DNA from 2 places in the Neobacillus sp. MER 74 genome. Region 1 is predicted to be linked to the other one. Evidence: a T-box and tRNA genes for the amino acid it is inferred to sense, from the RefSeq annotation. Region 1 holds a T-box; the other holds one or more tRNA genes.
What was found. A T-box is a leader RNA that pairs with one kind of tRNA and senses whether it is charged. The one in region 1 lies ahead of M3610_RS06130 (glycine--tRNA ligase), so its partner is inferred to be a tRNA-Gly.

Region 1 (14,526 bases):
GAGGCGAAGGAATATAAATTTGCTTCGGTTTGTGTAAACCCTACATGGGTAAGCACCGCAAAAGAATTGTTGCAAGGTAGTGGAGTGATGGTTTGTACCGTAATTGGATTTCCATTAGGGGCAACCACTTCTGAAACAAAAGCATTTGAAACGAAAAACGCAATTGATCATGGCGCGGAAGAAGTGGATATGGTCATTAATATTGGAGCCCTCAAAGATGGTAACGATGAATTAGTGGAAAACGATATCCGAGCTGTTGTTGAGGCTGCAAAGGGTAAGGCACATACGAAGGTGATTATAGAAACTAGTCTGTTATCAAAAGAGGAAAAAATTCGAGCCTGTGAGCTATCTTTAAAGGCTGGTGCAGATTTTGTTAAAACTTCCACAGGATTCTCTACAGGGGGAGCGAAGCCAGAGGACATTGCTTTAATGAGAAAAACAGTCGGTCCAGACATGGGTGTAAAAGCATCTGGTGGGGTTAGAAGTACAGAAGATGTCCAAAAAATGATTGAGGCCGGCGCAACTAGAATTGGGGCAAGTTCAAGTATCGCTATCATCAATGGCCTTACAGTGACTTCCAATTATTAAAAAAGACGGCGAATGCCGTCTTTTTTAGGTGATTTTAGATGGTCTATCATGTAAAAATAAAATCATCTTGCCAAATCTGGTTGCAAAAGGTAAGACAATTATCGAAGTAACTACATTAAAAATGACGCTAATATGTGCTAATTGTACATTTTTGGTCTCTGCAAGAAGTGGAGCATTTTCAGTAAGTGTTGGGATTAGTGGGATAAACAGCAAAACCCCAAATACATTGAGCCAAACATGCGCAAATGCAGCTAATCTCGATTCCTTGCCGCCGCCAATCGAAGCAATTAGAGCTGTGATACAAGTACCAATATTCGCACCAAGGACAATAGCTATACCCGCATCTAGCTTCAAGAGTCCGGTTAATAAAAAACTCATTGCAATTCCAGTCATCGCAGTACTCGATTGAATAATGGCTGTAATAATTGTACCAGTTAACAGGCTTAAAAGAATATGATCATTAATGGAAAGGATATAATTATTGATAAAATTCATAGATGTTAATGGGACTGCAAGCATCTCGAACCCTTTCATAGCTGCAAAAACTGAAGAGATACCAAATAGCAGCATCCCGATACTTCTTGCTTTTTTATTTTTTAATAAAATAAGCAGAGCTCCGCAAATGGCGAGAGGAACGAGAACTTTATCTATATTAAAGGTAATTAATTCTGTTTTAAAGGTAGTTCCAATATTTGTACCGAGAATTATTCCAATTGACTGAGGGAAGGTCATTATTCTTGCTGAAATTAACCCAATTGTAATTACCATTACGGCAGTACTACTTTGTAAAAGTGCAGTAATAAATGTCCCTGTTAGCATCCCTTTTAAAGGAGTACTAGTAAGTTTAATCAGCCACCCCTTTAATTTGTTGGCCGATAAATTAAACAATGCAAATCGCATAATGGTCATCCCAAAGATAAATAATAAAATGCAAAGAACAAATAATAATATGTATAGCATTATACGGCCCCCCCTTGCTTCATTGTATGGTTGTACTATGAGGGACATGCCAGTTTTTAAGGAAATAAAGACAAGTCTTCAATTAATTGAATAAAAAAATAAAAAGCTTGTTTTATCCATGCGAATTTCAGTTGACCTTGTTTCAAGGTTATATTATAATTGCAAGGTACATGGATTGAATGTTAGTGTGTTGTGTTTCGGAGGGAGGGAAAGAGAATGTCTAAAACCGTCGTTCGTAAAAACGAATCGCTTGAAGATGCTCTTCGTCGCTTCAAACGTACAGTATCAAAAACTGGTACTTTGCAAGAGGCAAGAAAGCGCGAATTTTATGAAAAGCCAAGTGTAAAACGTAAGAAAAAGTCTGAAGCAGCTAGAAAACGTAAGTTTTAAGAGAGGGTGTAATACATGAGTCTTCTCGAGCGTTTGAATAATGATATGAAACAAGCGATGAGAAACAAGGAAAAAGACAAACTCTCAGTCATTCGGATGGTTAAGGCTTCATTGCAAAATGAAGCTATTAAGCTCGGCACGAAAGAGCTTTCCGATGATGTAGAGTTAACAGTCCTTTCTCGCGAAGTGAAACAACGCAAAGACTCCCTCCATGAATTTGGTAAAGCTGGTCGTGAAGACCTAGTTGATAAGTTGCGCACGGAATTGGCTATTGTTGAATTATATATGCCAAAACAGCTTTCTGAAGAGGAACTGGCAGAGATTGTTAAAGAAACGATTTCTGAAGTCGGCGCAAAATCAAAAGCAGAAATGGGAAAAGTGATGTCTGCGATTATGCCTAAAATTAAGGGTAAAGCAGATGGGGCACTTGTAAATAAACTTGTACAACAACACCTTTCATAGTATTCTGACATAAAGACTGCAGGTCAATGGCCTGCAGTCTTTTTAATTTTAATAATGAAACTTAATTCATTTACATACGTAATAAGTATAGTCGAGACTAAAGAAAGAAAGGGGGCTCTCGAATGACACAATTTCTTACTGACCCGATTGTTGTAACCATCCTTTTATCGATTGCGGGAATCGGAATTGTACTGGAGCTATTTTCAACAAGGTTTGGTGTGGCAGGATTTATCGGTGTGTTAGCGCTCATAGTATTCTTTTATGGCCATTTCCAAGCGGGTCTTGCGGGCTATGGCACCTTACTATTATTTGTGGCAGGTTTAATCCTTATATTCCTCGAGTTCTTTTTACCAGGAGCTATTGCCGGTACACTAGGTGTGGCTGCATTAATCTTAAGTCTTTTTTTAGCAGGAGAAGATACGATCCAAATCGGCGTATCTATCTTAATAGCTATTTTCTTATCCGTATTAATTTTCTTTATGATGATTAAAATTTTTAATAAAAAACTTGTTCTATTTAATAAAATGGTCCTATTTGATTCAGCAAGGAAAGAAGATGGATATGTCTCCAATATTAACAGGACTGATTTGTTGGGAAAGGAAGGTTTCGCCCTAACAGTATTGCGGCCTGCTGGAACTGTTATTATTAATAATGAACGAGTCGATGTAGTTAGTGAAGGCGGCTTTATCGAGCAGAACGCTCTCGTTAAAGTGATAAAAGTCGAAGGGGCACGTATTGTTGTAAGAGAGTTAAATTAAAAAGGGGTGTTTAAATATGTTTGCAAGTAACGGAACGATTTTTATTATTGCGGTTGTAGTAGTTGCCTTACTATTATTTGGAATCTTATTATCATTTGTACCGGTCATGCTGTGGATTTCCGCACTGGCAGCAGGTGTACGTATCAGTATCTTTACCTTAGTTGGAATGAGGCTTCGGAGGGTAACGCCAAGCAGGGTGGTTAATCCCCTTATAAAGGCCCATAAAGCGGGTTTAAACGTTACCACTAATCAACTGGAGAGCCATTACCTAGCCGGCGGAAATGTTGACAGAGTCGTAAATGCTCTAATTGCTGCACACCGGGCTAATATTGAATTATCCTTTGAACGTTGTGCTGCTATTGATCTAGCTGGTCGTGATGTTTTAGAAGCGGTTCAGATGAGTGTTAACCCAAAAGTCATTGAGACGCCATTTATCGCTGGTGTGGCTATGAATGGGATTGAAGTAAAGGCAAAAGCAAGAATTACTGTTCGTGCTAACATCGAACGACTTGTTGGTGGTGCCGGGGAAGAAACGGTGGTTGCTCGTGTCGGGGAGGGTGTTGTCTCTACCATCGGTTCGTCAGATAGTCATAGCAAAGTGCTTGAGAATCCAGATCTGATTTCCCAAACTGTTCTTTCCAAAGGCCTTGATGCTGGTACGGCCTTTGAAATCCTCTCCATCGATATTGCGGATGTAGATATCGGTAAAAATATTGGAGCTGAATTACAAACAGAGCAAGCAGAAGCAGATAAGAAAATTGCTCAAGCGAAAGCAGAAGAGCGCCGGGCGATGGCAGTGGCTCTAGAACAAGAAATGAAAGCAAAGGTTCAAGAGATGAGGGCAAAGGTTGTAGAATCTGAGGCAGAGGTTCCACTGGCAATGGCTCAAGCACTTAAATCGGGCAATATAGGTGTAATGGATTATATGAACTATAAAAATATATCAGCAGACACTGATATGAGAGGTTCTATCGGTAAGATGACTGGAGACAAAAAAGACGGACAATAATCCACTTTGGGATATGAAAGGGGTGGAGATTATTGGAAAGCATACTATTTATGATTATCATCGGTATTGCTTCTATGGTTTTCCGTAATGCCAAAGGGAAGAAAGGAACAACTAGAAACAAAACATTTTCAAAGGAAACTTTTGATGAAATTCGAACTTTGGTAAAAAAACAACTGGATTTTGAGGAATCTCGAACAACTGGACCCTTACCATCAAAGAATATTCCAGATACTCCAAAAGATAATCTTGAAAATAAATACCTTCAACTAAAACAAAAGCCTGAGGTCAATCGGATCGGAATGTCCGTTGGCCAACAAAAGGCTGAAAAAGTAGATGGAAATCCTAGACCGGTAGAGGACAGCAACATCGCCCTAAATTCCGATGAAAAAACGCTCATTAACAGTATTATTTGGGCTGAGATTCTTGGGGAACCACGGTCAAAAAAACCATACCGTCCCAGAAACAGTTAGTGGTAAATCAACTTAGTTAATACGAAAAAGGTGTGCTAGAACGTCCTTTCATTTCATAAATATGAGATGAAAGGGGGTTCTTTTTTTATGGCGAAAAACTGGGCCGGGCGGGTTCGTAACTGGATGGCTAAAAAAATGGATCTTCCTCAAGATGTCATGATGGATTTACCCCGTATTACGATGATCGGGCAAATTCATGTCTATATTGAGAATCATCGAGGGTTGTTGGTATTTACAGATAAGGAACTTCGCTTGTTGTTAAAGCAAGGACAGTTATTAATAAAAGGAAAATCCTTTGTGATTAAAACCATTTTACCTGAAGAAATTTTGCTAGAAGGGAAAATTGATCAGGTCATTTATATAAATGAAAATCCGGGAGGAACAAAATGAATAACCAGTGGATCGAATTTTTTAATGGCAGGGTTACTGTAAAAGTATCAGGAAAGGGCACTGAACGTTTTATTAATGTCCTGACAAGAAATGATTTTCCAATCTGGAATATCAAAAGACATGGAACCGAGACAATAACGTTTAATATGAGGCTTAAAGATGCCAAGAGTATCAGGCGATATGCGAGGAAAAGCAATTGCTCAGTATCCTTTTTACGAAGGAACGGGCTTCCTTTTTTATTTCGCAGAATGTTGAAAAATAGTGGCTTTATAGCAGGTGCAGGAATTTTCTTGTTCCTATTATTGCTTCTGTCTAATGTTATCTGGGGAATAGAAATTAAAGGCGCAAAACCAGCAACAGAGTACCAAATCCGTAAAGAGTTGGACAAGATGGGCGTAAAAATTGGAAAGTTACAATTTTTTGTAGATAATGTGGAAGGTATTCAGAGGAAACTGACTAATAATGTCGGGGACTTAACATGGGTTGGTGTGGAGTTAAAGGGGACAACCTTTCACCTCCAAGTAGTTGAAAAAAATGAGCCCAAAAAACCCGAGCATTTATCACCGCGGAATCTTATTGCGAAAAAGAAAGCAATAATAGTTAATATGTATATTGAAAATGGTCAAAAAATGGTGGATATTCATGATCACGTAGACAAAGGTCAACTCCTTGTTTCAGGTGCATTTGGACAAGAAGATAGCCCAGAATTGGTTGCTGCTAAGGGTGAGGTCTGGGGCGAAACATGGTATAAAAGTCACGTTGAACTCCCGTTAGAAACCAACTTTAAAGTTTTTAACGGTAAAGAAAAGGAAAAACATTTTATATTACTTGGCAATTTTGAACTCCCAGTTTGGGGGTTTGGTAAGCCAGAATTCAGTAATTATGAAACAGAAGAGAATGTTCATAAAATTCATTTCTTGAAGTGGGAATTGCCAGTTTCCTACCTCAATAAGACCCTTCGCGAGCGAGAAGAGGTGCAGCGTTCTTATACTAATAAAGAGGCGCAGCAAATAGCAATTGAACTTGCAAAAAAACAAATAAAAGGGCAGTTAGATGAAGATGCTATTATAAAGGATGAAAAAATTTTACACAAAGTAAATAAAAATGGTAAAGTTATACTGGATATTCATTTTAAGGTAATAGAAAATATTGCGGTCGGACAACCGATTTCCAAGGAGACTAGTGAATGACAGAAAAGTTAACTACCATAAGTGTACAGCTTGAAAATCCTGCAGAAGCAATTAGTTTGCTAGGGAATTCAGATTCCAATTTAAAAATCATTGAACAGGAACTTGGAGTCACAGTCATTACTCGTGGTGAAGCAGTTAGTTTGTCAGGGGACGAAGAAAAAGTTACTCTGGCAGGGCAGATTCTTAATAAATTAATGATCGTGATCCGTAAAGGGGTAAATATTAGTCAAAGAGACGTCCTGTATGCTGTGCAAATGGCGAATGCAGGGACATTGGAATATTTTGTGAATTTATACGAAGAAGAAATTGGCAAAAATGTAAAAGGAAAAACTATTCGAATTAAAACACTTGGTCAAAGACAGTATGTGATGGCCATCAAAAAAAACGACCTTGTATTTGGGATTGGACCTGCTGGAACGGGTAAAACCTATTTAGCTGTGGTCATGGCTGTTAACGCTCTTAAAAATGGACAGGTAAATAAAATAATTCTAACAAGACCAGCGGTTGAGGCAGGGGAAAGTTTAGGCTTTTTACCAGGGGACTTAAAGGAAAAAGTGGATCCATATTTACGGCCATTATACGATGCACTTCATGATATATTGGGGGCAGAGCATACACAAAGGTTAATGGAAAGAGGGACGATTGAGATCGCCCCGCTTGCTTATATGAGGGGACGTACATTAGATGATGCATTTGTCATCTTAGATGAAGCCCAAAATACAACACATGCACAAATGAAAATGTTTTTAACAAGGCTTGGATTTGGGTCTAAAATGGTTATCACTGGGGATCAAACACAAATTGATTTGCCAAAAGGGGCAAAATCCGGCTTAGTTGCAGCAGAAGCAATCTTAAAAAATGTCAACGGAATATCGTTTATCTTTTTAGAACAAACGGATGTTGTTCGACATCCGCTCGTTGGCAGAATTATTGAGGCATACGAGAAGAAAGCAATTCAACAATAACAAGGGGGTAAACCTATAAAGGTTTGCCTCTTTTTTTCTAAAAAATGTAGTAAAAACAAATCTTCTCCTAAAGAAGGTGAAACTTGTACGAAAAACTGTTATCATTTTACATGAAGCAAAAACAGTGAAAATATGACAATTATTGAGAATTGATTTATGAACAATTTGAATCTTTTTTCAAGGGCAGTGGTTGGAGGGATATAGTTGGGTAAACTTCAGCAATACTTCATACGGATACGTAAGCTGCTGGATATAACTTTCTTTCTAGTACTATTCTTTATAATGTTAGGTACCGTGTTATTAGCAGCAATGTATAGTAATGTAAAACCTGAGAAATTAGATTTAAGCCTATTTTCAGTTGCGGAAAAAACAATTCGTTCACCAGGAACAGTAGAAGATAGAAAAAGTACAGAAAATAAGCGTAAAGAAGCAATAGATCAGGTTCAGGATGTCTATACCTTAAAAAAAGAATACACACAAAATCGAGTGGATTTAATTAGCTCCATTTTTCAAGCCACAGTTGAGATGAATGATGAAATAAAAGAAGAAATAAACAAGCATGCTGAGTTAGCAGCAGAAGAAAAACCTGATAAAGCTGAACCAAGTGATTCGGAAAAAATGGACCGGTTAAAAGCGAAATTAACACCAAATGTCTCCAAGGGACTTTCTGATCAAGTCTTTGTTGCTTTAGTACAAGCCAATCCTGATGAATTATCGATTGCTAAGGATTTAACTGTTACAGCGATTAATAATGTAATGGCCCAAAGGATTTCTGCAGATGATGTTGAGAATGCCAAGAAAAGAGTAGAGGAAGAATTAAAATACACCACCTTGAATGATAATTTAAGAAGGGGTGTCATCGAATTAGGCAGGTATGCTATTATTCAAAATGAGTTTTATGACCCTAATGCGACCGAGGAACTGAGGCAGCAAGCAGTAGAAAGTGTAGAACCTGCCAAAATTCTACAGGGGCAAATTATTGTTGAAGAAGGAGAGTTAATTAACCAGGATATTTATCGGCAATTAAAGTTGGTCGGTCTCCTTGATAATGAACGACCCTTCAAACCCTTTATTGGCTTAATCGTTCTAATAACGATTATTCTATCAGCTATCTATTTTTATTTTTCTCAAATTAAGTCTATACCAGGAAAAAAGCAGACGGACTTGTTATTATTTGGGATAATATTCATCCTTACGATACTTATAATGAAAATCATCAGCATGCTGCAAATTTTTAATTATGCTGGAATTGGCTATTTATTCCCTGCTGCTTTAGGAGGGATGTTAATTAAAATATTAATTGATGAAAAGTTAGCCACGCTAATGTCTATTATCATGGCGGTTTGCGGCAGTATTTTATTTAATGAAGGGGTTACGGGGACTTTAAATTTTTCAGAGGGTATCTATATCCTATTCAGTTCCTTGGCGGGTATCCTATTTTTAAGTAAACTTAATCAACGGTCGAAAATCTTTCAGGCAGGCTCCTTTGCCGCACTCGTAAACCTGTTAACTATCTTAGCGTTAATGTATTTGCCGAATGGGCAATTTACTGGAATTGAGTATGGATATTATCTAATTACAGCCCTTGTTTCAGGAATAGGTTCAGCGGTACTAACGATTGGACTCCTTCCTTTTTTTGAGGCGAGTTTCGGAATCTTATCAACGATGAGGCTAATCGAACTTTCTAATCCCAACCATCCATTGCTTAGAAAAATTTTAATGGAAGCACCAGGTACATATCATCATAGTGTGATGGTCGCTAATTTAGCGGAATCTGCTTGTGAAGCAATTGGAGCGAATGGTCTTTTAGCGAGAGTAGGAAGTTATTATCATGATATTGGAAAAACAAAGCGCCCGAATTTTTATATTGAAAATCAGATGCATCTTGAGAATCCACATGATCGCCTCCCGCCAGATAAAAGCGCGAATATTATTATCGCACATGTAACAGATGGATCTTCTATTTTGAAAAAATACAATATGCCCAAGGAAATTATTGATATTGCCGAGCAGCATCATGGAACTACCTTGCTAAAATTCTTTTACCACAAAGCAGCTCAAGCTGATACTGAAGTTAAGGAAGCAGATTATCGATATCCTGGACCTAAGGCACAAACAAAAGAGTCTGCAGTAGTTGGGATTGCTGATAGTGTGGAAGCGGCTGTTCGCTCTTTATCCCAGCCTACGCCTGAATTAATTGAGTCACTAGTTAAGAAAATTGTTGCGGATCGTCTTCAAGATGGACAATTAAACGAATGTGATCTCACTATGAGAGAAATTGAAACGGTTTCTGAAGCGTTATGTGAAACTTTAAAAGGGATTTTTCACTCCAGAATTGAGTATCCAGAAATGATAAAGAAGGTGAAGCAAGCATGACATTACTAATTGATTGTATTGATGAAACTGAAACACTTACAGAAGAACAAATGCTTGAAATCGAACGGGTAATTAACTTTGCCGCAAAAAAACAGGATGTGGAAGAGCATAGTGAGGTTTCTGTCACATTTGTTTCAAACGAAAGAATTCAAGAAATAAATCGAGAATACCGGGATAAAGACAAGCCAACAGATGTTATCTCGTTTGCGATGGAAGAACTAGGGGAAGGTGAAGTGGAATTTGTAGGAGCCGATATGCCTAGGGTTTTGGGTGATATCATTATCTCTGTTCCAAAAGCAATCGAGCAGGCAGAAGAATATGGGCATTCTTTTATACGTGAACTTGGTTTTCTAGCTGTACATGGATTCTTGCATCTCCTGGGTTATGATCACATGACGGCAGAAGAGGAGAAAGAAATGTTTACATTGCAGAAGGATATTTTAGACGAATATGGACTCAAACGCTAAATCGGCACAGTATGGGTTGTTAAGGTCATTTTCGTTTGCATTTGCGGGGATTGCAACTGCCCTGAGGGGCGAGAGGAATATGCGCTTCCATTTTTTTAGTTCGATTGTTGTTTTACTTATTTCTTTTTATTTTTCAATTACTAAATTTGAATGGTTATTCATCCTTATGGCAATTGGAGGAATGTTTGCGTTGGAAATAGTGAATACAGCTATCGAAAGAGTAGTAGATCTCGTTACAGGAGAATATCATTCCTTGGCAAAACAGGCGAAAGATTTGGCGGCTGGCGCCGTCTTTGTATATGCCGTTCTTTCATTTGTCATTGGGATTGTGATCTTTTTACCTTATATTCTAGAGTTATTTTAGATAGTTAGAATAGGGGGTTCGACGAAATTTGAAATCGAATAATGAATTCGGTAAAATGACTCTACAGCGAAAAAAAAGTGGACTCGCTAATTTATGAGAAAATTCTAATTTTTTAATTTTTTTCATCTATATGTAATGATTTTCAATGGATTTTGAGGTAAAATAAAGGAACAGCAGACATCTGCTGGAAGGGAAGAACACGAGTGAATATCGAACACCTAATTGAAGAAGCAACAGTATGTGTTACTGTAACATCGGAGGATCTCCATGTTAAATAATGAGAACTCCAGCAAAGGTTATAAGTCAGGTTTTATTTCTATAATTGGCCGGCCTAATGTCGGGAAATCCACGTTTCTAAATCGGGTGATTGGCCAAAAAATTGCGATCATGAGTGATAAAGCGCAAACCACTCGTAACAAAATCCAAGGCGTGTTAACAGTAAATGATGCACAGATGATCTTTATTGATACGCCAGGAATTCATAAACCAAAGCACAAATTAGGCGATTTTATGATGAAGGTAGCAGTGAATACGCTTAAAGAAGTAGACTTGATTTTGTTTATGGTGAATGCCGAAGAAGGGTTTGGCCGTGGCGAAGAATTTATCCTTGAAAAGTTTCAAACCGTTAATACGCCAATTTTTCTTGTCATTAATAAAATTGATCAAGTTCATCCAGATAAATTATTGCCAATTATTGAATCATATCAAGAAAAATATCCATTTAAAGAAATTGTCCCCATCTCAGCGCTTGAAGGTAATAATGTCGAAAGATTGCTCGAGCAGATTAAGTCTTTCTTGCCAGAGGGACCACAATACTATCCAGCAGACCAAGTGACAGATCACCCGGAACGTTTTATTATTACAGAGCTTATCAGGGAGAAAGCCCTTCACTTAACAAGAGAAGAAATTCCACACTCACTTGCTGTTGTTCTTGACAAAATGGAGCGACGAGAGGGTAAGGACATGATCGATGTCATGGCAACCGTAATTGTTGAACGTGATTCCCAAAAAGGAATCATAATTGGAAAGCAAGGAAGTATGTTAAAAGAAATTGGGAAGCGTGCACGGGCAGATATAGAAAATCTTCTAGGGTCTAAGGTGTATTTAGAGTTATGGGTAAAAGTTCAAAAAGACTGGCGTAATAAGATGTCCCAGCTTCGAGATTATGGTTTTAACGAAGATGAATATTAATTAACCCTAACTAAAGTATTACTGTTTATTTCAAATTATGCATGGACAACATTAACAAATATTTCGTCTTATGATTTTTGCGCTGGCAGGCTATGATAATTGTAAGGTTTGGGACCGAATAACAGCTAGTCTAAATATGAAAGGTGGGGTTTTCGATGATGGATTTTACGTGGAAAGTATTCCTCCAAACAGGTAATATTGACACATATCTTCTCATTAAAGAACTAGAGAAGGAAAACCAGGAAATACCCGGAAATCTGAATGATGAGCTAGCACAAATCGATTTTCCCGTTTCATAAGTTTGTCTTCGTGCTACTTTAGAAGGTGACAATAATGCTTCAGAAGTGTGAAGGCATTGTTATTAGAACAACTGATTATAGTGAAACAAATAAAATTGTAACAATATATACTAGGGAATGGGGAAAGGTTGGAGTCATGGCTCGTGGTGCAAAAAAGCCTAACAGCCGCCTTTCCTCCATCACACAGCTTTTTACACATGGTTATTTTCTAATTGCAAGAGGGTCTGGTTTAGGCAGCCTGCAGCAGGGAGAAACGGCTACATCATTACGGTCGATTGGTGAAGACATTTTTTTAACTGCTTATGCTAGTTATATTGTCGAATTAACGGATAAGTGCACGGATGAAAAGAAACCAAATCCTTTTCATTTTGAGTTGCTTTTTCAAACATTAAATTACTTAAATGAAGGTTATGACCCAGATATCCTCATGAATATTTACGAGATGAAAATGTTAAATGTGATGGGTTTGAACCCAATCTTAAATCAATGTTCCGTTTGCGGCAGTACAGACGGACATTTTTCTTTTTCGATTCGTGAAGGCGGGTTTCTCTGTCATCGATGTCTAGAAAAAGATCCGTATCATCTTAAACTATCCGCTGCTGCGGTTAAATTATTAAGGGTATTTTATTATTTTGATCTTTCAAGATTAGGGAATATTTCTGTTAAAGAAGAAACAAAAGCTGAACTTAAGAAGGTTATTACTGCCTATTATGAAGAGTATTCTGGTTTGCACCTTAAATCCAAGAAGTTTCTAAATTCCATGGATAAATTTCGCAATCTCTTATAATCGCCTAGTTGACAATGTTTGGAGTTTTCGCTATTATTTTCATTAATAAAATAATTGCAGTGATGGAGAAGAGTACTTAGTCATCCTCTATAAAAGCGAACCTAGGATAGTGTAAGCTAGGGTATAGAGAACTAACGAAGGCGTTCCTGAGCAATATTTGTGTTTATTAACACGATAAAAGAGGCTGCTTCTTAGCAGCAATTAGGGTGGAACCGCGGGTAACTCTCGTCCCTATGCTAATCTAGCATAGGAACGGGAGTTTTTTTGTTTGAATCAAATTTATTTTAAAGGAGCAATTTCTATGAATGTAACAATGGAACAAATCGTTTCACATGCCAAACACAGAGGATTTATTTTTCCTGGTTCAGAGATCTACGGAGGTCTTGCCAATACTTGGGATTACGGTCCGTTAGGTGTTGAATTTAAAAATAATATTAAGCAGGCATGGTGGAAAAAATTCGTCCAAGAGTCACCATATAATGTCGGTTTAGATGCGAGTATTTTAATGAACCCGCGTACTTGGGAAGCATCTGGCCATATTGGGAACTTCAATGATCCGATGATAGATTGTAAAAATTGTAAAGCACGTCATCGTGCCGATAAATTAATTGAAAATGCTCTCGATGAAAAAGGCATTGAAATGATTGTCGATGGCTTACCATTTGAAAAAATGGAAGAATTGGTGAAGGAACACAATATCGCTTGTCCAGATTGCGGCAGTCATGACTTTACTGGAATTCGCCAGTTCAACTTAATGTTTAAAACTTTCCAAGGAGTAACAGAATCAAGTACAAATGAAATTTTTCTTCGTCCTGAAACAGCCCAAGGTATCTTCGTTAATTTTAAAAATGTCCAGCGGACGATGAGAAAGAAAATGCCATTTGGTATTGCTCAAATTGGGAAGAGTTTCAGAAATGAAATTACTCCGGGTAATTTCACTTTCCGAACAAGAGAGTTTGAACAAATGGAACTTGAATTTTTCTGTAAGCCTGGTGAGGAGTTGAAATGGTTTGATTATTGGAAGCAATTTGCTGAACAATGGTTAATGTCATTAGGCCTTACAAAGGAAAATTTAAGACTTCGCGATCACTCTGAGGACGAATTGTCTCATTACAGTAATGCTACAACTGATTTTGAATTTAAGTTTCCGTTTGGCTGGGGCGAACTTTGGGGGGTTGCTTCAAGAACAGACTATGATTTGAAGCAGCATATGGAGTATTCTGGTGAGGACTTCCATTACCTTGATCCAGAAACAAATGAAAAGTTTGTTCCTTATTGTATTGAACCATCTTTAGGAGCAGACCGTGTTACTTTAGCATTCTTAATTGATGCTTATGATGAAGAACAGCTTGAAGATGGTACTTCTAGAACGGTCATGCATTTCCACCCTGCATTAGCTCCATATAAGGCAGCGGTTCTTCCGTTATCAAAGAAATTGTCAGAAGAAGCACGTGAAGTATTCGCGACTCTGGCTAAACATTTTTCAGTTGATTATGACGAATCAGGATCGATTGGAAAACGCTATCGTCGGCATGATGAAATTGGTACTCCGTTTTGTATTACCTATGACTTCGACTCTAAAGAAGATAGTATGGTTACAGTTCGTGACCGTGATACAATGGAGCAAAAGCGTATCTCGATACATGAACTAGTTAGCTTCTTGCAAGAAAAGATGATGTTTTAAGAGGAAACTCGCCAATTGGCGAGTTTTCTTAATAGATTCAATAGTATATAATATTTCTAATAAAGTAAGTATCTTGAGATAAAAACCTTTCTAAATGGGAAACTAAGGTGGTGTGAACAATCGAACTAACCAAACGGCAAGAACATATTTTGCAAATTGTAAAAGAAAACGGGCCT
Region 2 (14,526 bases), on a different contig from region 1:
TGATTTTTCAACACAGATGCTGGAAAGTTTTCACTTATCTCCTCATTCAATAATCTAAAAAGTGCTTCACTTTTCTTCTCACCTGACACGAGAAGCAGAATTTCTTTACTTTTCATAATGGTGGAAATTCCCATTGTAATGGCTTTAGTTGGAACTTCTTCGATTTTATTAAAAAATCTTGCGTTTGCTTGAATAGTTGAAGAAGCTAACTCTACAATATGCGTTTTGGAAGCAAAAGAAGTTCCTGGTTCATTAAAGCCAATATGTCCATTACTGCCAATCCCAAGGATTTGCAAATCAATACCGCCATGCTGATTTATTAAATCCTCATATCGATGGCATTCCTCTTGAAAATCTGCAGCAATACCGCTTGGAACATTTGTCTTGGCTTTATTGATATCAATATAATCAAAAAGCTGGTTGTTCATAAAATACCGGTAGCTATTTTTATTTTCACCCGGGAGCCCTACGTATTCGTCTAAATTAAAAGTGGTTACCTTTTGATAAGTAGTCCCCTTTTTTTGATGGTCGTCGATTAAGCATTTATATGTCCCAACTGGAGTACCGCCTGTAGCCAAACCAAGTTTAATATTTGGATTCTGAATAACCTTTTTTATAATATATTCAGCTGCTTTATTACTCATTTGTTGATAATCTTTGACTTCAATAATTTTCATTTAGAATTTTCCTCCCTATTGTAAGCAAGAGCTCCCCTGCATAATGTCATATAAACTTCCATATTCTCATCTAAAATAACAATGTCCGCATCTTTTCCAACTGCAATACTGCCTTTTCGATCATAAAGGTTCAATTGTTTGGCTGGGTTCACTGATGCCATTTCAATTGCTTCCTTAAGTGAACAGTCCGCATATGATATAATATTTTTTACCGCCTGCCCCAATTTCAAAATACTTCCTGCAAGAGTTCCATCCTCAAGTTCTGCTTTTCCATCCTTTACAAAAACCTCTTGGCCGCCAAGATCATACTTCCCATTTTTCAAACATTTTGCTCGCATTGAATCAGTGATTAAAATCAATCCATCACTTCGTTTTTGCTTAAAGGCAAGTTTAACCATTTCTGGACGGCTATGCACCCCATCGACAATAATCTCAGCTTTTAATTCTTCTCTTAAAAAGGCCGCTCCCACAACTCCAGGTTCACGATGATGCAGCCCTCTCATTTGATTATAAAGATGAGTGACATGATTTGCTCCTGCTTCAATAGCTTCATTCACCTCGTCATAAGTAGCATCTGTATGACCAATCGATGCAATAATCCCCTTCTTCTTTAAATATCGGATCATCTCTAAACCATGCGGTCTTTCTGGAGCTAAAGTGACAAGTTTAATCGTCTCATTAGAGAGCTTTTGCCATTCTTCAAGTAAAGCAAGATCAGGATCAATTATATGTTGAATTGGCTGTGCCCCAGCCATTTTACTATTCACAAACGGTCCTTCTAGATGAATGCCGAGTATTTCAGATTTACCTGGATCGTGCTGTTCTTTAATGTAATTCCCGGCATTTATTAAGGCATTCTCAATTTGTTTCCCTTCCTGAGTCATTGTAGTAGCTAAAAAGCTAGTTGTACCTTCTTTAGGCAATGCTGCTGCCATTATGTCCAGTGCTTCCTTGGTTGCATCCATTGTGTCGGCACCGGCTGCACCGTGGATATGAACGTCGATAAAGCCAGGAACTGCACTAAACTGGGCAGGAAGTTCAATCACCTTATAGTTTTCCTTAGACAACAACTCAGATGATGAACCAATTTCAATGATTTTTTGATTCTTTATTTTAATATATCCATCTTCTATTATTTGTTCTTGTGAATAAACCCGTATACCCTTTAGCAAAATATGATTATCTTTTGGAATCATCTTTGATACTTCCTTTCAGGTTATATCTAAATCTTAGCATCACCATTATATAGTTGTCTATACCAATTTACTTTATAATAAAAATATGAATATAATACCATTTCAACCTAATATTGTTCTAACCCATAGGAATATGTTTGTTAATAAAATTTAGCCAATTGGTATAGACATCTATAAACGTTTAGTGTTATATTAAAAACGGAAAAGCGCTTACACCCGCAATATTATTTTTATGAATTATTTTATAGTTATTTTTTTAGATTCTATTAGGAGGTAATGTGATGAAGAAATATTTACAAAGAATTGGTCGTTCATTGATGTTACCTGTAGCTGTTTTACCGGCTGCAGCCATTTTGATGGGAATTGGTTATTGGATCGACCCTACGGGTTGGGGGGCGGATAGTCCTCTAGCGGCCTTCCTAATTAAAGCTGGTTCATCAATCATTGATAATATCCCCATCCTATTTGCTGTTGGGGTAGCACTTGGGATGGCGAAAGAGAAAGATGGTTCGTCAGCGTTAAGTGGTTTGGTTGCCTACTTAGTTGTGACAACCCTGCTTTCACCAGGCTCAGTGGCATTGCTCGAAGGGATTAAACCAGAAGAGGTAGATCCTGCATTTGTAAAGATTGGAAATGCTTTTGTTGGTATTCTTTCAGGTATTGTTGCTTCTTCGATGTACAATCGATTTAGCCATGTTAAATTACCGGATGCTTTAGCATTTTTCTCTGGTAAGCGCCTTGTTCCAATCATGACTGCTGTTTCTATGCTTGCTGTTTCTGCAGTACTATTCTTCTTATGGCCTGTTATCTTTACAGGACTTGTATCATTTGGTAAAGGCATTGCTCATTTAGGAGCTTTTGGCGCAGGTTTATATGGATTCTTTAACCGTTTATTGATCCCAACTGGTCTGCACCATGCCTTAAACTCTGTATTCTGGTTTGACGTAGCCGGAATTAATGATATCGGTAATTTCTGGGCTGGGAAGGGAACTAAAGGCGTTACTGGTATGTATCAAGCCGGATTCTTCCCTGTCATGATGTTTGGTTTACCAGCAGCAGCTTTAGCAATGTACCATACTGCGAAGGACAAGAAGAAAAAGGCAGTGGCTTCTTTAATGTTGGCAGCAGGTTTCGCTGCATTCTTTACAGGTGTAACAGAACCAATTGAGTTTGCCTTTATGTTTGTTGCTCCAATGCTATATTTCGTCCATGCAATATTAACAGGTATTTCCTTAGCCATTGCAGCTGCATTCCATTGGACGGCTGGATTTGGTTTTAGTGCTGGTCTAGTTGACTTTATTCTAAGTTCTAGATTACCTTTAGCAAACCATCCTTACATGTTAATGGTTCAAGGCTTAGTGTTTGCAGTAATCTATTATTTCTTATTCAGATTCATCATCACGAAATTCAACTTGATGACTCCTGGACGTGAAGAGGATGATGAAGAATCTTCTGAAATCAATATTTCAACAGGTGAAAGTAAATTTACTGTTATGGCCGCACAGATTTATGAAGGATTAGGTGGAGATGCCAATGTTACCTCTGTTGACAATTGTGTAACTCGTCTAAGAATGGAAGTAAAAGACATGAATGCAGTTGACCAACAAAAAATTAAATCGACTGGTGTACCAGGAATTAATATCGTTGGAAAGCAAAGCATTCAAGTAATTGTTGGAACGAATGTACAATTCGTAGCAGATGAAATTTTAAAACTTCGTAATAATCCAAATGCAATGAAAAAAATTGATACAACCAAAAATAATGCTTATACTGCAGTGGAATCTAATGAACTCACTCCACTATCAGAAAGAGATTTTGTTATGCCAATCGAAGGGGATATTATCCCGATTACCGAAGTGCCTGATCAAGTCTTCTCACAAAAAATGATGGGCGATGGGTTTGCAATCGTACCATCTAAGGGATCAGTAGTTTCCCCTGTTGACGGTGAAGTCATGAACGTATTTCCTACGAAACATGCGATTGGTATCAAATCAAAGCAAGGATATGAAATTCTCATCCATGTCGGCATGGACACTGTGAATTTAAAGGGCGAAGGTTTTACAGTGCTTATTAAAGAGGGAGAAAAGATTACAAAAGGACAGGAAATTCTAAAATTTGATTTAGATTTCATTAAAAAGTCAGCACCATCAACAATTACTCCTATTATCTTTACTAACTTAACAAAACTAAATGTAATAAAACAGGGTCACTCATCCCAAGGTCAAGACGGAATCCTATCAATTGAATAACAATAAAAACGACTGGTGCCTGACACCAGTCGTTTTTGTTAGGCAAATAATTTCGATTCCTCTGCTTGGAAAAAACTCTTCATCGCATGAAAGACATCTGCTTTTTGCTTAAGAATATAGTAGCGGAATTGATCATCTTTAATGTTCTTATAGGCGGACATTAATGTTGAGTGGCGGTTATATTGATTTACTTCACCATAGCCAAACATATTAGACACTTTCATTAATTCTTCAACTAGCTTTACGCAACGAGCATTGTCCGAAGTAAGATTATCACCGTCTGAAAAATGGAATGGATAGATGTTGAACTTACGTGGATTATATTTGGCATCAATGATTTCAAGTGCTTTCCGGTATGCGGACGAACAAATCGTTCCACCACTTTCCCCTTTTGAAAAGAAGTCTTCCTCTGAAACAACTTTAGCCTCCGTATGGTGGGCAATAAATTCAATTTCCACCGTTTCATATTTAGTTCTTAAAAATCGAGTCATCCAGAAGAAAAAGCTGCGCGCCATATACTTTTCCCAGATCCCCATCGAACCACTTGTATCCATCATGGCAATCACAACTGCTTTAGAATCTGGTTTAATTACTTCATTCCAGGTCTTAAATTTTAGATCGTCCTTGTAAATCGGGTGGAACGCTGGCTTTCCTGTCATCGCATTTCTTTTAAAAGCTGACATCATCGTCCGTTTCTTATCAATATTCCCCATCAGCCCTGTTTTGCGAATATCATTGAATTCAATGTTTTCAACTAGATGTTCTTGCTCTTCTTTTCTTTTCAAATTTGGAAGCTCCAATTGTTTAAATAATGCTTCCTCCAGCTCCATTAATGATACTTCCGCTTCAAAGTAATCTTCACCTGCTTGGTCCCCAGCTCCTTGGCCTTTTCCAGGTCCCTTCTGGCCGCTAGAACCATCACGTGCTACTACATCACCTACTTGACTGTCACCATCACCTTGGCCCACGTGTTTGTTTTTGTCATAATTATAACGGATTTTATATTCGTCCAATGAACGAATTGGAATTTTTACGACATCTCGACCGTTAGACATGATTATGCTTTCTTCAGTAATTAAGTCAGGAAGATTGTTTCGAATTGCCTCCTGCACTTTTTCCTGATGCCTTTGCTGGTCATCGTGGCCTTTACGGTGGAGGGACCAATCTTCTCTTGAAATGACAAATTGATGGTTGTTTGTTGACAATGTAAACCCCTCCTTATTAATTTAATAGGTTCCAAAATGCACACATTTTCATCCAATACATATGATAACGAGAGTGAAAAAATAAGATAAATATGGATTACTTTATCCTATGCAGAAATAAAGAATAATTTACAAATTATTTTGACAATTGTGCTTTCGCCTATGAATTTGGACAAAGTGTTAGAGTGAGAGCATTACAGATTTTATCGTGAATTTGAATAAGGAAAAAAATAGACTGACAGATTTCCTTCTGCCAGTCCCTACTATTTTAACCCCACCCTATTATCTATTTAATAGACTTCCTACATAACGAAGTAATTCATTCGCTGATTGTGAATTATAGCCATGTTCATCCACTAATCTTGCAACTACATTATTGATTTTCTTTAACTGCTGTTCATCAGGTGTTTTGGATGAAGTGGTAATTTTCACAACGTCTTTTAGATCAGCAAATAATTTCTTTTGAATGGCTTCACGGAGACGATCATGGGAATTATAATCGAATCGTTTCCCTTTTCTAGCAAAGGCTGAAATCCTAATGAGGACTTCCTCCCTAAAGGCCTTTTTCGCATTTTCAGAAATCCCAATTTGTTCTTCAATGGAGCGCATTAACTTCTCATCTGGATTGATCTCCTCGCCAGTGAGCGGATCACGCAGTTTCGATTTATTGCAATAGGCTTCCACATTATCAAGATAATTGTCCATTAAGGTTTTTGCTGATTCTTCATACGAATATACAAATGCCTTTTGGACTTCTTTCTTGGCAATATTATCATACTCTTTCCGGGCTAATGAAATATAATTCATATAACGTTCCCGTAACTCTGCGGTGATGGACGGATGCTGGTCGAGTCCATCTTTCAATGATCTTAATACATCAAGTGCGTTAATTGATGGTATTTCTTTACGAATGATTGTCGATGAAATTCTGTTAATTACGTAACGAGGGTCGATACCACTCATACCTTCATCAGGATATTCCTTCTTCAATTCATCCACATCGGCAGTATTAAAGCCTTCTACACTTTCCCCATCGTATAGGCGCATTTTCTTAAGTAAATCAATATCGCCTTTTTTCGGTTCCTTTAAACGAGTAAGAATAGTAAACATTGCAGCTACTTTTAATGTATGTGGTGCAATGTGAACATCAGAAACATCACTTTCATTGATCATTTTTTCATATATTCTTTCTTCTTGGGACACCTTTAAGTTATAAGGTATCGGCATAACAATAATCCTTGAATGTAATGCTTCATTCTTCTTATTGGAGATAAAGGATCGGTATTCCGTTTCATTCGTATGAGCAACGATCAACTCATCAGCACTAATGAGGGCAAAGCGGCCTGCTTTAAAATTCCCCTCCTGGGTGAGCGACAGTAAGTGCCACAAGAATTTTTCATCACACTTTAACATCTCCTGGAACTCCATCATTCCTCGGTTAGCCTTATTAAGTTCACCATCAAATCGATAGGCACGAGGATCTGATTCAGAACCATACTCCGCAATCGTTGAAAAATCAATACTACCTGTTAAATCGGCAATATCCTGTGATTTCGGATCGGATGGGCTGAATGTACCGATCCCTGTTCGCTTATCTTCAGAGAAGAAGATTCTTTCAACCAATACATCTTCGATCCTTCCACCATATTCCTGTTCAAGACGCATCATGTTCAGAGGTGAAAGATTACCTTCAATGCGGATGCCATACTCATCAAAAAAATCCTTCCGCAAATGATGTGGAATTAAATGAAGTGGGTCCTCATGCATCGGGCATCCTTTAATCGCAAAAACAGAGCCTCGATCCGTGAGGGAGTATGCTTCAAGTCCACGTTTTAGCATGGTAACAAGCGTGGATTTCCCGCCGCTTACAGGACCCATTAATAATAAAATACGTTTTCTTACATCTAGTCTTTTGGCTGCTGGATGGAAGTACTCTTCAACAAGCCTCTCAAGTGATTCCTCTAACCCAAATAATTGATTACTAAAGAATTCGTACTTCTTCGTCCCTTTTTCTTCAGTAATTCCTGCATCCTTAAGCATATTATAAACTCGTGAATGTGCCGACTGTGCAACCCATGGCTTCTCTCTCAACAATTGCAAATAATCTGCGAATGACCCTTCCCAACGTAACTTTTCTTCTTCCTCACGATACATCTCGATTTTTTTTAGAATATCCATAAGGCCCTCCCCCGTAGGTTTATCAGAGACGATTAATATACTCTATGCTGATAAGCTTTTGAACATGCGTAACCATTGTGGTTAGCGTCTATCTTTTTTGTAACAATAAAAAGAATCTTCCTCTTTTCATTTTTATAAGATAGGCTATAATAAAACTATATGTGAGACAAGATAGAAAAATGTATGACGAAGGAGGATTACATAATTATGAACACTTTCATCGTTTGTTTAGTAATGGTCGCATTTTTAGCGGCAATCTTCACATCAGGTTATAATGACAAACCAGGTTCAACCAAATAAAAGCTGCCAATTGGCAGCTTTTTTAGTGAAGATCCAGTTTATTTTTTTGAATAAATTCCTTCATATACATTCTACTCTTCCTATCAAGCATCCTTGCCATTTGTTCTGTCCAACGGTCTTTTCTTTTCCCGCCTGTCCGCTCTTCATAGTAATTAGAAATTAAGTTATCATAATTCTGCAGCTGGCTAATGTATGCCTCTGTATCTTGTTCATATTCGTCTTCATGATAAACATGTTCAAATGACAACCTCGGTTTTTTTTCATTTAGTTTAGTCGGAAAACCAACTGCTAGGCCAAACAAAGGAATAACCCGCACTGGTGTTTTTAAAATCTTTGCTACCTCATCTAAATTATTTCGAATTCCACCTATGTAACAAATTCCTAACCCCATCGATTCTGCGGCAATCACTGCATTTTGTGCGGCTAAAGATGCATCGATGAGGGCTACCATAAACTTTTCCGTGCTTTCAAGCGAAGGGGCTACATTTACCTGTTCATTCTCTCCAATAATGGTATGGCGGTATAAATCCGCACAAAAGACAAAAAAGTGGCCATTTTTTTCAACATATTCCTGATTACCTGCAATCTCTGCTAATTTTTTCTTTATTTCTTTGTCTTTCACACCTATTATAGAGTAAGCCTGAATAAAGCTGGACGTGGATGCAGATTGAGCACAAGTAACAATTGTTTTAATTTGTTCGTCTGTTAGTTGCTTGTCCTCAAATTGGCGAATAGAGCGGTGGTTTAATATTGTTTGGATTACTTCATTCATAACAATCTTCCTTTCCATTACACAAAAGGAGGCCCTTTAGGCCCCCTCGGATTATTGTAGATGCGCATAGTTTTGCTGTCTTAGCGCTTCATAGATAAGAATGGCGGCTGTATTGGACAGGTTTAGAGAACGAATATTTTCATTCATAGGAATCCTCAAGCTGACTTCTTTATTATTTTCAATGACATCTTTCGGTAGTCCTGTTGTTTCACGCCCAAAGATAAAATAATAATCTTTGCCTGAATGACTGTAATCAAAACTGCTAAAAGCCTTCTGCCCAAATTTTGTAATATAAAAAAATTCACCGCCTGCATTCTTCTCATAAAAATCATCAAGAGAATCATAGTAGAAGATATTAACGTGTTCCCAATAATCGAGTCCTGCTCTTTTTAACATTTTGTCATCCGTAGAAAAGCCTAACGGACGGATTAGGTGTAAATTTGTATCTGTCCCTGCACAAGTTCTTGCAATATTTCCTGTATTGGAAGGGATCTGCGGTTGAAATAAAACAACATTAATTGACATGGAAATCACCTCATGTAAAAACTCTACATGCAATTATACCATTATCATAGACCCTTTCAATAATTAAGCATCCTTAATCGATGATTGAAAAAAATCTGTACTTTATATTCGGGGTATAGGCAGATGAATCTTCATATGCCCAATACCTCATCCGACTATTATACGTATGGGCATTAACTAACGGCATACCATTTGCGTCCTTACCTGTCACAATCGTATTATGATTAAACCGTCCATCCCCTTCAAAATCGTAACAAATTATATCGCCCAATAATAATTGATCCGGACTGTTCACTTCCCTGGCCCGTAAACCTATTTTCGAATTAGCGAAGTATCCCTTTAGAGAGTGTGCCACTGCCCAACTATAGCTATAATTGCTCTTTTGGAGCCACCAGCCTGCTGCCCGATTAGGATAGCCTCTCATAGGTGCACCGCCACTATGAAGGCATTGTGATATAAAATTGGTGCAATCATTCTCAAACTTTTTATATGCAGGATTGTAGCTATTCCACCACCTTTCTGCATATTGCACAGCCTTTAATCTGTTATACTGATAGCTTAATCGTTCATCCTGATCCTTTACATCCAATTCTGTTGGAAACTGATAGGTTTCTTGCGCTCCATAAGGGCTGATTTCCTCGTCCATCACTAAAGCATTTTTATAAAACTTAGCTAATCTTTCTTCCACTTCTTCTTCCATATACAGTAATTCCTTTTGCTTGATTAAATATTGATAATGGGCTTGATATTTTACTGTTTGAAATTCATCTTCTTTATCTATTTCAATTATTTTACCGGAAGTTTTTACTTTTACAATTTCAGCGGATCTTTTTGCAAAGGTGCTTTGCTTCATATCAGCCTTTGGAAAAAATACTTTAGGAGTAGTTCCTTTATCGCTAACAAATTGATTTGCTCTTTTTTCAAATAACTCTTGTATCAAATGAAGCATATTCTTCACCCCTTTCATTCATACATATGATAGTCAGCAGAATTTAATCAAAAAAATGAGCGAACCATTTTAGTTCGCTCATTTTTACCTATAAAAATGTAGTCCTTTTTCAATTTCTGTTTGTACTTCAAGATTTGTTTCTTGTTCTTGTGCCTTTTTTAATGCAGATAATGCTGTCTCACCGCCAATTTTCCCAAGGGCCCAAGCAGCTGTTCCTCTTGAAACGGGATTACCCTCTTTCTCTAGAATGTCTACTAAATCTGGAATAGCTGATTCATCTTTAAAATGTGCCAGGGCAATAATGGCATTCCGTTGAATTGGCTTTTTCCCTCTCCAAGCACCAGAAACATTTCCGAATTTAGCTTTAAACTCTCGATTACTTAATTTTAGGATCGGCTTTAATAAAGGTTTCGCAATTTCAGGAAGTGGTTCTAGTTCCTCATGAAAATGATAGTTCTTCCCTTTGTTAACAGGACATGCAGTCTGGCATGAATCACAACCATAGATGCGATTACCAATTTTATCTCTATACTCATCTGGAATAAACGTTTTTGTTTGAGTTAAAAAAGAAATACAGCGCTGTGCATTAATCTGTCCACCTTGGACCAGGGCCCCTGTGGGACAAGCGTCCAAGCACTTTGTACAGGACCCGCATTGATCTTCTATTGGAGTATCAGGTTCAAAAGGTATACTTGTGATCATTTCGCCTAAATACACATACGACCCAAACTCCGGTGTAATAATGGCGCAGTTTTTCCCACTCCAACCAATTCCAGCACGTTCAGCTACAGCTCGATCTGAGAGCTCTCCAGTATCGACCATCGATTTTAACCTCGCATCAGGTACCTTTTTGATGATAAAATCCTCTAACTTTTTAAGACGATCATTAAGCACATGATGATAATCAAGCCCCCATGAGGCCCTGCTGAAAATCCCTCTCCGCTCACCCTTCTTACTTTCGACACGGTGATTCATCTTGGAAGGATAAGCAATCGCAATAGAAATGATCGAACGTGGTTCCTCTAGTAATAGTGAAGGATTCACTCGCTTCTCAATATCTGGTTCTTCAAATCCTGATTGGTAGTTAAGTAACTGCTGCCTTATTAGGCGATTTTTTAATTCAGAAAACATGTCCGCTGTTGTGAAACCAATTTTATCGATTCCTATTTCTTTACTATAGGCAATCAGTTCTTCTTTTAAATCCTTGACTTCCATTTGGCCCCTCCTTCCTTAGAAATGATTTATTAAAATATTGGTAGTTAAATTATTAGATGCACATCATTTTATGATAAACTATTTCCATTGATTTTTGGAGGTGGAATGGTTGGAAATTAATCTATCTGAGGAAGTAACCCAGCTAATACCTAGTTTTAAAGTGGGGGTAATTGAATATAAAAATATCAATGTCGGTGAGTCGCCGCAAATGATTAGAGGACGGCTTCAGCTCTTCCAAGAGTCTATTTTTTTTGATTTAGAAAATAAAAATGTTAGCGAACTCTCTGGCATTCAGGAATGGCGTTCGGTTTTTAAAAAGTATGGGAAAGACCCGAATCGATATCGTCCCTCAGTCGAAGCGTTATACAGAAGAGTTCAAAAACAAAATTATCTTTCATCTATTCAAAGTGCAATTGATATAAATAATTTTTTCTCCTTACAATATCAAGTACCTATTGGAATATACGATCAGGATAATTTAAATGGACCCGTGAACATTCGATTGGGAACGGAGGGAGAAGAGTATACTGGGTTGAATGGACGAAAAAACTCTTTGCATCGCCTGATTGTATCATCAGATAATCTGGGGCCCTTTGGAAGTCCCTTCGTCGATTCTGATAGAGCACCAGTAACGTTAGCGACCAAAAATGCCCTGCAGATAATCTATTTGCAGCCGTCAACCAATGTTGAAAACTCGAGGAGACTAACAGAGTCATTGATGAACATGTTTACTCAAATACATGGAGGAGAAGCAACCTTCCAATTAGTCAGGTGTCCATAGGACATCTTTTTTCTTTATATAAAAAAACGCAATTCATCGTTCTCTTATGTAACGATAAACTGCGTTAGTTAATATGTATGGAGCGGGTGATGGGAATCGAACCCACTACATCAGCTTGGAAGGCTGAGGTTTTACCAGTAAACTACACCCGCATTTTTAACAGTTGATGAATCATTTATATCAGCAACTGACCCTTATTATATTACACACTATTTTTACTATAGTCAAGGGGAAAATGCAGATTTTGTCGAAAAAGATTACAAAGGGGGGTGCGGATATTCACGTCCCTCACAATGGCCGAAGAACGGACATATCTATTCGTTACCGTTGACTGCATTTTTCTTTAATCAAGGGAACGATTAGGGTCTATAACCTTAATCAAAAAAAGTTGCCCATAATTATATGAGCAACTTTTTTTAAAACCATTTGATACCGGTGATCGGGGTCGAACCGATACTCCTCACGGAACACGATTTTGAGTCGTGCGCGTCTGCCAATTCCGCCACACCGGCGCGTAATAAAATGTTTTGATAAAGCAATGCCGAGGACCGGAATCGAACCGGTACGGTAGTCACCTACCGCAGGATTTTAAGTCCTGTGCGTCTGCCAGTTCCGCCACCCCGGCGAAATCTAATTACCTAGTCTTATATATACTTGGCAAATATTATGGAGGCGGCAACCGGATTCGAACCGGTGGTAAAGGTTTTGCAGACCTCTGCCTTACCACTTGGCTATGCCGCCATAAATATTGGAGCGGAAGACGGGATTCGAACCCGCGACCCCCACCTTGGCAAGGTGGTGTTCTACCACTGAACTACTTCCGCAAATTGGCTGGGCTAGCTGGATTTGAACCAACGCATGTCGCAGTCAAAGTGCGATGCCTTACCGCTTGGCTATAGCCCAATGTTTACTAATTTTGAATTTTAATATAATGGGGCGACTGATGGGAATCGAACCCACGAATGTCGGAACCACAATCCGATGCGTTAACCACTTCGCCACAATCGCCACAGTATAATTGGCAGGGGTAGTAGGAATCGAACCCACACCAAAGGTTTTGGAGACCTTCGTTCTACCTTTAAACTATACCCCTATAAATGGTGGAGGGGGACGGATTCGAACCGCCGAACCCGGAGGGAGCGGATTTACAGTCCGCCGCGTTTAGCCACTTCGCTACCCCTCCACATACTATTCATAACACTCGCATCTAGTGCAAGCAAAAAAACTAAAGGTGGCTCAGGACGGAATCGAACCGCCGACACAAGGATTTTCAGTCCTTTGCTCTACCGACTGAGCTACTGAGCCACAAGTGGCGGTCTGGACGGGACTCGAACCCGCGACCTCCTGCGTGACAGGCAGGCATTCTAACCAACTGAACTACCAGACCAATTGCGGGGACAGGATTTGAACCTGCGACCTTCGGGTTATGAGCCCGACGAGCTACCAGACTGCTCCACCCCGCGACAATTATAATGTAAATATGGTGGAGGATGACGGGATCGAACCGCCGACCCTCTGCTTGTAAGGCAGATGCTCTCCCAGCTGAGCTAATCCTCCAAATTAATGAAAATTATCTTCACTAGCGTAAAAAACTTTGGTGACCCCTACGGGACTCGAACCCGTGTTACCTCCGTGAAAGGGAGGTGTCTTAACCGCTTGACCAAGGGGCCATATCGTTTAAAAAGTTATGGCGGAGAGCAAGGGATTTGAACCCTTGAGACAGGGTTACCCGCCTACACGATTTCCAATCGTGCTCCTTCGGCCACTCGGACAGCTCTCCATATATGGCTCCGCAGGTAGGACTCGAACCTACGACCGATCGGTTAACAGCCGATAGCTCTACCACTGAGCTACTGCGGAATAATATAATTACAGCCTGGCAACGTCCTACTCTCACAGGGACGCGTGTCCCAACTACCATCGGCGCTGAGAAGCTTAACTTCCGTGTTCGGTATGGGAACGGGTGTGACCTTCTCGCCATAATTGCCAGACCATATATTCGACACTATTTTATTATAATGTCTTTTTCATATTTTTCAAGAGGAAAATTTAATTTTTTTCATTCCCTCAAAACTAGATAATGCAGAAGAAGTTTGTAAACTCAGAGTTCACCTTAAAATTGGTTAAGTCCTCGAACGATTAGTATCAGTCAGCTCCACATGTTACCACGCTTCCACCTCTGACCTATCAACCTGATCATCTTTCAGGGTTCTTACTAGCTTGCGCTATGGGAAATCTCATCTTGAGGGGGGCTTCATGCTTAGATGCTTTCAGCACTTATCCCGTCCGCACATAGCTACCCAGCGATGCTCTTGGCAGAACAACTGGTACACCAGCGGTGCGTCCATCCCGGTCCTCTCGTACTAAGGACAGCTCCTCTCAAATTTCCTGCGCCCACGACGGATAGGGACCGAACTGTCTCACGACGTTCTGAACCCAGCTCGCGTACCGCTTTAATGGGCGAACAGCCCAACCCTTG

Region 2: it encodes a tRNA-Gly, which carries the amino acid that the T-box ahead of M3610_RS06130 (glycine--tRNA ligase) is inferred to sense. The anticodon was not compared.

What each region holds. Positions count from the first base shown of each region.
Region 1 covers NZ_JAMAUV010000002.1:346,472-360,997, reverse strand. Annotated here, with positions in the region: gene deoC (deoxyribose-phosphate aldolase) at 1-588, shown strand, start outside; gene M3610_RS06205 (Na/Pi symporter) at 613-1,548, opposite strand; gene rpsU (30S ribosomal protein S21) at 1,765-1,938, shown strand; gene M3610_RS06195 (GatB/YqeY domain-containing protein) at 1,954-2,400, shown strand; gene M3610_RS06190 (NfeD family protein) at 2,523-3,158, shown strand; gene floA (flotillin-like protein FloA) at 3,175-4,167, shown strand; gene M3610_RS06180 (hypothetical protein) at 4,200-4,637, shown strand; gene yqfC (sporulation protein YqfC) at 4,725-5,027, shown strand; gene yqfD (sporulation protein YqfD) at 5,024-6,217, shown strand; gene M3610_RS06165 (PhoH family protein) at 6,214-7,182, shown strand; gene M3610_RS06160 (HD family phosphohydrolase) at 7,387-9,558, shown strand; gene ybeY (rRNA maturation RNase YbeY) at 9,555-10,025, shown strand; gene M3610_RS06150 (diacylglycerol kinase family protein) at 10,009-10,389, shown strand; gene era (GTPase Era) at 10,657-11,580, shown strand; gene M3610_RS06140 (YqzL family protein) at 11,736-11,879, shown strand; gene recO (DNA repair protein RecO) at 11,914-12,666, shown strand; T-box leader at 12,717-12,902, shown strand; gene M3610_RS06130 (glycine--tRNA ligase) at 12,968-14,350, shown strand; gene ccpN (transcriptional regulator CcpN) at 14,470-14,526, shown strand, end outside.
Region 2 covers NZ_JAMAUV010000001.1:818,560-833,085, forward strand. Annotated here, with positions in the region: gene nagB (glucosamine-6-phosphate deaminase) at 1-677, opposite strand, end outside; gene nagA (N-acetylglucosamine-6-phosphate deacetylase) at 674-1,873, opposite strand; partial or broken gene nagE (N-acetylglucosamine-specific PTS transporter subunit IIBC) at 2,155-3,591, shown strand; gene M3610_RS04055 (PTS sugar transporter subunit IIA) at 3,694-4,122, shown strand; gene yhbH (sporulation protein YhbH) at 4,161-5,327, opposite strand; gene M3610_RS04065 (PrkA family serine protein kinase) at 5,610-7,505, opposite strand; gene nfsA (oxygen-insensitive NADPH nitroreductase) at 7,828-8,577, opposite strand; gene trmL (tRNA (uridine(34)/cytosine(34)/5-carboxymethylaminomethyluridine(34)-2'-O)-methyltransferase TrmL) at 8,629-9,102, opposite strand; gene M3610_RS04080 (amidase domain-containing protein) at 9,176-10,051, opposite strand; gene queG (tRNA epoxyqueuosine(34) reductase QueG) at 10,136-11,266, opposite strand; gene M3610_RS04090 (B3/B4 domain-containing protein) at 11,376-12,047, shown strand; tRNA gene M3610_RS04095 (tRNA-Gly) at 12,126-12,199, opposite strand; tRNA gene M3610_RS04100 (tRNA-Leu) at 12,478-12,559, opposite strand; tRNA gene M3610_RS04105 (tRNA-Leu) at 12,587-12,672, opposite strand; tRNA gene M3610_RS04110 (tRNA-Cys) at 12,715-12,788, opposite strand; tRNA gene M3610_RS04115 (tRNA-Gly) at 12,797-12,871, opposite strand; tRNA gene M3610_RS04120 (tRNA-Gln) at 12,876-12,950, opposite strand; tRNA gene M3610_RS04125 (tRNA-His) at 12,980-13,055, opposite strand; tRNA gene M3610_RS04130 (tRNA-Trp) at 13,067-13,140, opposite strand; tRNA gene M3610_RS04135 (tRNA-Tyr) at 13,146-13,230, opposite strand; tRNA gene M3610_RS04140 (tRNA-Phe) at 13,280-13,352, opposite strand; tRNA gene M3610_RS04145 (tRNA-Asp) at 13,358-13,434, opposite strand; tRNA gene M3610_RS04150 (tRNA-Met) at 13,437-13,510, opposite strand; tRNA gene M3610_RS04155 (tRNA-Val) at 13,529-13,604, opposite strand; tRNA gene M3610_RS04160 (tRNA-Glu) at 13,643-13,717, opposite strand; tRNA gene M3610_RS04165 (tRNA-Ser) at 13,736-13,827, opposite strand; tRNA gene M3610_RS04170 (tRNA-Asn) at 13,833-13,907, opposite strand; rRNA gene rrf (5S ribosomal RNA) at 13,922-14,038, opposite strand; partial or broken rRNA gene M3610_RS04180 (23S ribosomal RNA) at 14,167-14,526, opposite strand, start outside.